Regions from separate parts of the Pseudomonas sp. Tn43 genome, predicted to be linked through region 2. Evidence: predicted binding sites of a transcription regulator. Region 2 holds the regulator's gene; the other holds the start of a gene.
What was found. Region 2 encodes sigma-54, which starts transcription at its own class of promoters, with help from an activator protein. Its sites were predicted from a motif close to ANTGGCATNNANNTTGCTNT; they were not measured.
Positions count from the first base shown of each region.

Region 1: a site for sigma-54 is predicted at 2,301-2,320, ahead of flgB (flagellar basal body rod protein FlgB). Genes of this name have one in related genera too.

Region 1 covers NZ_JACHYG010000003.1:203,950-207,668, forward strand. The annotation lists gene flgE (flagellar hook protein FlgE) at 1-669, opposite strand, end outside; gene flgD (flagellar hook assembly protein FlgD) at 699-1,388, opposite strand; gene flgC (flagellar basal body rod protein FlgC) at 1,404-1,847, opposite strand; gene flgB (flagellar basal body rod protein FlgB) at 1,851-2,258, opposite strand; gene cheR (protein-glutamate O-methyltransferase CheR) at 2,618-3,445, opposite strand; gene FHW68_RS09475 (chemotaxis protein CheV) at 3,492-3,719, opposite strand, start outside.
Region 2 covers NZ_JACHYG010000009.1:138,397-142,115, reverse strand. The annotation lists gene lptC (LPS export ABC transporter periplasmic protein LptC) at 1-98, shown strand, start outside; gene lptA (lipopolysaccharide transport periplasmic protein LptA) at 85-633, shown strand; gene lptB (LPS export ABC transporter ATP-binding protein) at 633-1,358, shown strand; gene FHW68_RS22035 (RNA polymerase factor sigma-54) at 1,545-3,038, shown strand; gene hpf (ribosome hibernation-promoting factor, HPF/YfiA family) at 3,118-3,426, shown strand; gene ptsN (PTS IIA-like nitrogen regulatory protein PtsN) at 3,439-3,719, shown strand, end outside.

The sequences.
Region 1 (3,719 bases), on a different contig from region 2:
CGGGGAACGACCATCCATGTAGGTGTGGACACGCCAGGCGTTGGTACCCGTTTTCACGTAGTACTGATCCATGGTGTGCTCGTTACCCTGGCTATCGTAGACCTTGGTGGAAATGGTCTTGTTATAGCTGTTGGTGTCGGTCGGGCTGAACGTGGTCACGGTCGGTAATGTTTCCGCCGAATTCAGGTTCATCGTCTGATCGACCTTGGTCGTCGGATTCGGCTTGAGGCTCGAGGTATCGATCTTCAAATCCGTCAACACACCATTGATGATCTTGCCGTTGGCATCAACGCCATAGCCCTGCAAACGGTTGCCGTTGTTATCGACCACATAGTTTTCAGCATCCGTCTTGAACGCACCGGCACGGGTGTAGCTCAGGGAGCCGTTGTCGCTGAGAATGAAGAAGCCGTTGCCCTGGATGCCCATGTCCAGCACGTTGCCGGTGTTGTTCACATCGCCCTGGCCGAACTGCTGGGAAACGTTGGCCAGACGCACGCCGTTGCCGACGGTCTTGCTGCCGGTACCCAGGCGAGTGGCCGAGTACACGTCTTCGAATTCTGCACGGGAGGATTTGAAACCGGTGGTCGCGACGTTGGCGATGTTGTTGCCGGTCACGTCCAGTTGTTTGTTGGCTGCATAGAGACCGCTAAGGCCGATATTGAAAGACATATTCCACTCCTTGTGCCGTGTAGTCGGCTCTATATACCAATGGTTTGTACTTTGGACAGGGCAACGCTGCCCATGCCTGCCAGGTTCAGCATCAACTCACCGCCGGTCTGGCTGATGGTCACGCTGTTAACGGTCGCTGGCAGGTAAGTAATCAGTGATGTCGCCTTGCTGTCGATGGTGGTCGTTGCGCCGAAGGTGTAGGTACCCGCCGGTGCCACCGCGCCCGCATCGTCTTTGCCGTCCCAGATGAAACTGGCATTACCGGCACTTTGACTGCCCAACTCGAGCGTACGGATGGTCTTGCCTTCCGAGTTGGTGATCTTGACGGTGGCGGCGGAAACCGAGGTAGGCACCACGACGGTTCCGTTAAGGCTCTTGGAAGTGTCGACCAGGGTTTTGTCGGTCTGCGCAATGACGGAGCGCCCCACCAGCGAAGAAGCCTGCAAGGCTTGCGAGGAGCTGTAGCTGTTGGCAAGGCCGCTGACCGTATCGTTCAGCGTGGTAATACCTTCCAGGCTACTGAACTGCGCCAGTTGCGCCACGAACTCGCTGTTGTCCTGAGGATCGAGCGGGTTCTGGTTTTTCAGCTGAGTCACCAACAGTTGCAGGAACGCGTCCTTGCCCAGCGCCTGGCCGCCGGTAGCGGCGGAAGTCAGGCTGTCTTTGGTGGTTGGGGTCTGGACCGAAGAATTGGCCAGAACATCGCTGATAACGCTCATATGAATCGCCCCTTATCACTGACCCAGGGTCAGGACCTTCTGCATCATGGTTTTGGCGGTGTTCATCATTTCGGCGTTGGTCTGGAACGAACGGCTCGCGGAAATCATGTCGGCCATTTCTTCGACGACGTTGACGTTCGGGTAATAGACGTAGCCCTTGCCATCGGCAGCCGGATGGTTCGGCTCGTAGCGCGCGTCAAGGTTGCTCTGGTCTTCGACCACACCCAGCACTTGCACGCCTTGACCGGCAGCGTCCTGGTTCTGGAACAGTGAATCGCTGCCGCCGCTCTGGCTGCCCTGGAACATGGTGGCGAATACCGGGTGGCGGGCACGGTAGGTCTGGTCGATGCTCGAGGAGACGGTCTCGGCGTTGGCGATGTTCGAGGCGACGGTGTTCAGACGAGTGGTCTGGGCACTCATGCCGCTACCGGCAATGTTGAAAACACTGGCAAGGGACATGACTTACTCTCCGCGCAGGGCTGATACCAGCCCTTTGAATTTACTGTTGAGCAGGGTGAAGCTGGCCTGGAAGTTGACCGCGTTTTCCGCGTAATTCGACTGTTCCAGTTGAGCGTCCACGGTGTTCTGGTCGATCGACGGTTGCATCGGCGTGCGATACATCAGCGACTCGTCGCCATTGCCCATGCCTTCAGCTTCGATGTGACGGCTGTTGGTCATGTTCAAGGCGAACTTGCCGTTTTTGGTTTTCTCGTTCTGCTCGGCGAGCACTTTCGAGAAGTCCAGATCCCGAGCCTTGTAGTTCGGGGTGTCGGCGTTGGCGATGTTATTGGCCAGGACTTCGGCACGCTGGGCGCGGAAGCCCAAGGCTTGTTCATGGATACCGAGCGCTTTATCGAAGCTGATGCTCATGTCGGGAAACCTTCGGGTGACCTGATTTTTCGTAACAGGGACATAGCAAGCGTCGTGCCAATTCAAAAAACCCCGTAAACCGGGGCTTTGCGCGCGGTGGCAAACCGGCAATGCCAGAAAAGCGGCAACCGGTTTCCGCCGCCTGCCGCTTTTCTGCCGCTTATCAGGAACTACACCGACCACTGTAGGAGCGAGGCTTGCCCGCGAAAGCGATGTGTCAGTCAGCGATTTTGTGTCTGATACACCGCCTTCGCGGGCAAGCCTCGCTCCTACAGGTAATGCGGCGAGAATGAGAAATCAGGCACAAAAAAAACGGGAGCCCCTGAGGACTCCCGTTTTTTATGCCTGTCGCTTTTGCATCACTTCGCCTGGTAAATGATCCCCGGGCTGCACTGGACCATCTGGTAATGGTCCGGCAAACCGTTCAGCGCTTCGGACGCGCCAAGGAACAGATAACCGCCCGGCTTCAGCGTGCTGTGGATGCGCAACAGGATGTCCTTCTTCACTTCCGCAGAGAAGTAGATCAGCACGTTGCGGCAGAACACGATGTCGAACTTGCCCAGGCTCGCGTAGCTGTCCAGCAGGTTGAACGAGCGAAACTCAACCCGACTCTTGATCGGCGCCTTGATCGCCCAGCGCCCTGGCCCTTTCGGGTCGAAGTAACGCTGAAGGCGCTCGGGCGACAGACCGCGGCCGATGGCCAGGCTGTCGTATTCGCCGGTCTTGCAGTTGGTCAGCATGGTGCCGGACAGGTCAGTGGCAACGATCTGCACGCCCATCTTCAACTGGCCCATGTTGACCCGTTCGAACTCATCGATGGACATCGACAGCGAATACGGTTCCTGACCCGACGAACACGCCGCCGACCAGATCCGCAAGCGCTGGCCGGGGCTTGCCTTGATCGCTGCAGGCAAAACCTTGTTCTTCAAGACTTCAAACGGATAGGTATCACGAAACCATAGGGTTTCGTTGGTCGTCATGGCATCTACCACCATCTCGCGCAAACCGCTGCGCGGCTGGGTCTGGATGCGCTGGACCAGCTCACCCAGCGACTTGATGCCCTGCTGTTCCATCAGTTTGTTGAGACGGCTCGAGACCAGGTATTGCTTGTTTTCACCGAGCAAAATGCCACAGGCTTTTTCCAGGAAGACCCGGAACTGTTCGAAATCCAAATTACCCGTAGACAAAGATGCCGCCTCTTAACTCGTGTTGACCGCCAGGGGCAGAAGGCCCCTAGCTGTTATCTGCTGCTTTGATCCGGTCGACTACCCGGGATGCCAGGTCATCAGGACGGAATTTGGCCAGGAAGTCATCGGCACCGACCTTCTTGACCATCGCCTGATTGAACACACCCGACAACGAAGTATGCAGGATGATATGCAGCTTTTGCATGCGTGGGTCGTTGCGGATCTCGGCCGTCAGGGTGTACCCGTCCATCTCCGGCATCTCGATGTCGGAGAT
Region 2 (3,719 bases):
CTGGCGGTGTATCGACAGGCAACGGAATGAAAGCGTACTTGAAAGAAAGCAGGATACACCTGCTATCGAACGTAAGAGGACAGTATGAGGCTCGTTAAAACTCTCCCTATTTTGCTCAGTCTGGGCGCAGCACTGGGAAGCGTGAGCGCCTGGGCTCTGCCGAACGATCAAGAGCAGCCTATCCGCATTCAGGCCGACGATGCCCAACTGGACGACAAGAACGGCGTTGCCACCTACAAGGGCGATGTGATCATCACCCAGGGCTCGATGAAGGTCACCGGCAATACCGTGACCATCACCCGCACCCCGGCCGGCGACATCGACGTGGTGACCTCGGTGGGCAACCTCGCCTACTTCGAGCAACTGCAAACGGCGGGCGATACCAAGCCGGTCCAGGGTTACGGCGTAACGATCCAGTACCACGCCTCGCAAAACCGTGTCGTGCTGATCGATCGCGCCAAAGTCATCGATAAGGACAACAACGTCACCCAAGGCGAGAAAATCGTCTACGACACGGCCAAAAAGCTTGCAAGCGCCGGTCGCGCCACGGGTAACAAGGTCACCGAGGCACGTCCTCGCATCGACATGGTGATCCAGCCGAAGAAGAAAACCGACGAGCAAAAGGCCCAGTAATGGCAACTCTGAAAGCTCAGCATCTGGCCAAGAGCTACAAGAGCCGTCAGGTCGTGCGCGACGTCAGCCTGTCCATCGACAGCGGTCAGATCGTCGGCCTGCTTGGCCCTAACGGTGCCGGTAAAACCACCTGTTTCTACATGATTGTCGGCCTGGTACAGGCTGATCAGGGTCGCGTGTTGATCGACGACCTGGACGTCAGCCACCAGCCGATGCACGGTCGTGCGAAGGCGGGTATCGGCTATCTTCCTCAAGAAGCGTCGATCTTCCGCAAACTGTCGGTGGCCGACAACATCATGGCCATCCTCGAGACCCGCAAGGAACTCGACAAGGCCGGTCGTCGCCAAGAGCTGGAAAGCCTTATGCAGGAGTTCCACATTCATCACATCCGCGACAATCTCGGCATGAGCCTGTCCGGTGGCGAACGCCGCCGCGTGGAAATCGCCCGGGCACTGGCTACCAACCCGAAATTCATCCTCCTCGACGAACCCTTCGCCGGCGTGGACCCGATTTCGGTTGGCGATATCAAGCAAATCATCCACCACCTCAAGGCCAAAGGCATTGGCGTGCTGATCACGGACCACAACGTTCGTGAAACCCTGGATATCTGCGAAACCGCCTACATCGTCAACGATGGTCAATTGATCGCTGAAGGTGACTCCGCCACCATCCTCGCCAATGAACTGGTCAAGGAAGTGTATCTGGGCCACGAGTTCCGCCTGTAGGCACCTGAGCTGCCCCGGGTCGTCGAGGGAGCGCTCGCTTCAATAAAAAATCAATAACTTTTTATTGTTACAGCGCTCTAGGCAAACACTTCAGTTTCGGGCATATAATTTGCTTATGTTTGGCGCTTCGGCGCTCTGTAGTGGATGGCGCATGTGCGCCGGCGAATAAGGTGTTAAGCCCCTGCCATGAAACCATCGCTAGTCTTGAGAATGGGCCAGCAGCTGACGATGACACCGCAGCTGCAACAGGCCATCCGCCTGCTCCAATTGTCGACCCTGGACCTGCAACAGGAAATCCAGGAGGCCCTGGAGTCCAATCCGATGCTCGAACGCCAGGAAGAAGGCGACGACTTCGATAACGCCGATCCTTTGGCCGATAGCGCCGAACAGAAACCCAACCCCGATATTCAGGAGCCCTCTTACCAGGAAACCACCCCGACGGTGGACAACCTCGAGGAAGGCGACTGGAACGAACGAATCCCCAACGAATTGCCCGTCGACACAGCCTGGGAGGACGTCTACCAGACCAGCGCCAGCAGCCTGCCGAGCAATGATGACGACGAGTGGGATTTCACCACCCGCACATCGGCCGGTGAAAGCCTGCAAAGCCATTTGCTGTGGCAACTGAACCTGGCACCGATGTCCGACACCGATCGCCTGATCGCAGTGACCCTGATCGATTGCATCAACAATCAGGGTTACCTGGACGAAACCCTCGAGGAAATCCTCGAAGCCTTCGACCCGGAACTGGACATCGAACTGGACGAAATCGAAGCCGTCCTGCACCGCATCCAGCAATTCGAACCCGCCGGCATCGGCGCCCGCAACCTCGGCGAATGCCTGCTCCTGCAACTGCGCCAGTTGTCCGCCAAGACCCCTTGGCTGGCCGAAGCCAAGCGCCTGGTTACCGATTACATCGACCTGCTCGGCAGCCGCGATTACAGCCAGCTGATGCGTCGCATGAAGCTCAAGGAAGATGAACTGCGTCAGGTCATCGAATTGGTCCAGAGCCTCAACCCGCGGCCGGGTTCACAGATCGAGTCGACTGAAGCCGAATACGTTGTTCCCGACGTGATCGTGCGCAAGGACAACGAACGCTGGCTGGTGGAACTGAATCAGGAATCGGTACCACGCCTGCGGGTCAATGCCCAATACGCCGGTTTCGTGCGCCGCGCCGATACCAGCGCCGACAACACTTTCATGCGTAATCAGCTGCAGGAGGCTCGCTGGTTCATCAAGAGCCTGCAAAGCCGCAATGAAACCCTGATGAAAGTCGCCACCCAGATCGTCGAGCATCAACGCGGCTTTCTCGAGTACGGAGACGAAGCCATGAAGCCGTTGGTGCTGCATGACATCGCCGAAGCAGTCGGCATGCATGAATCGACGATTTCACGGGTGACCACGCAAAAATTCATGCATACCCCGCGGGGCATCTATGAATTGAAATACTTTTTCTCCAGCCACGTCAGCACCTCAGAAGGCGGTGAATGCTCGTCCACAGCCATCCGCGCGATCATCAAAAAACTGGTTGCTGCGGAAAATCAGAAAAAGCCGTTGAGTGACAGCAAGATCGCTGGTTTACTGGAGGCACAAGGCATTCAGGTAGCCCGTCGCACCGTCGCCAAGTACCGCGAATCCCTGGGGATCGCGCCTTCCAGCGAACGGAAGCGGTTGATGTAACCGCCGGGCTGGCCACAGCGTTCCAGTGGCAGGCATTTCTGCCTGCCGCTTTATGCACTGGCAACGAAGGAGAAGCTGTATGCAAGTCAACATCAGTGGACACCAACTGGAAGTGACCGAACCCCTGCGCACCTACATCGGCGAAAAACTCGACCGATTAGAGAGGCATTTCGACAAGATCACCAATGTGCAAGTCACGATGAACGTCGAAAAACTGCTGCAGAAAATCGAAGCCACGCTGCATATTCCCGGCGGAGAAGTGGTCGCCAATGCCGAGCATACGGACATGTATGCCGCCATCGACCTGCTGACCGACAAGCTGGATCGCCAACTCAAAAAGCATAAGGAAAAGACCCAGAGCCTCCTCCAGGGCGCGACCGGTCGTTAACACCCCCAATCCATGATCCGACTAGAAACCATCCTGACCCCCGGCCGTTCCCAAGTGAACGCGCCGGGTGGCAGTAAAAAGAAAGCCCTCGAGCAAATTGCCAACCTTATCCACCGCGAAGTACCGGATCTGGAAATGCAGGACGTCTTCGAGGCCCTGATTGCCCGTGAGAAACTCGGTTCTACCGGTTTCGGCAACGGCATCGCCATTCCCCATTGCCGGCTCAAAGGTTGCACCTCGCCAATCAGTGCGTTGCTGCACCTGGAAGCCCCTATCGATTTCGACGCCATCGA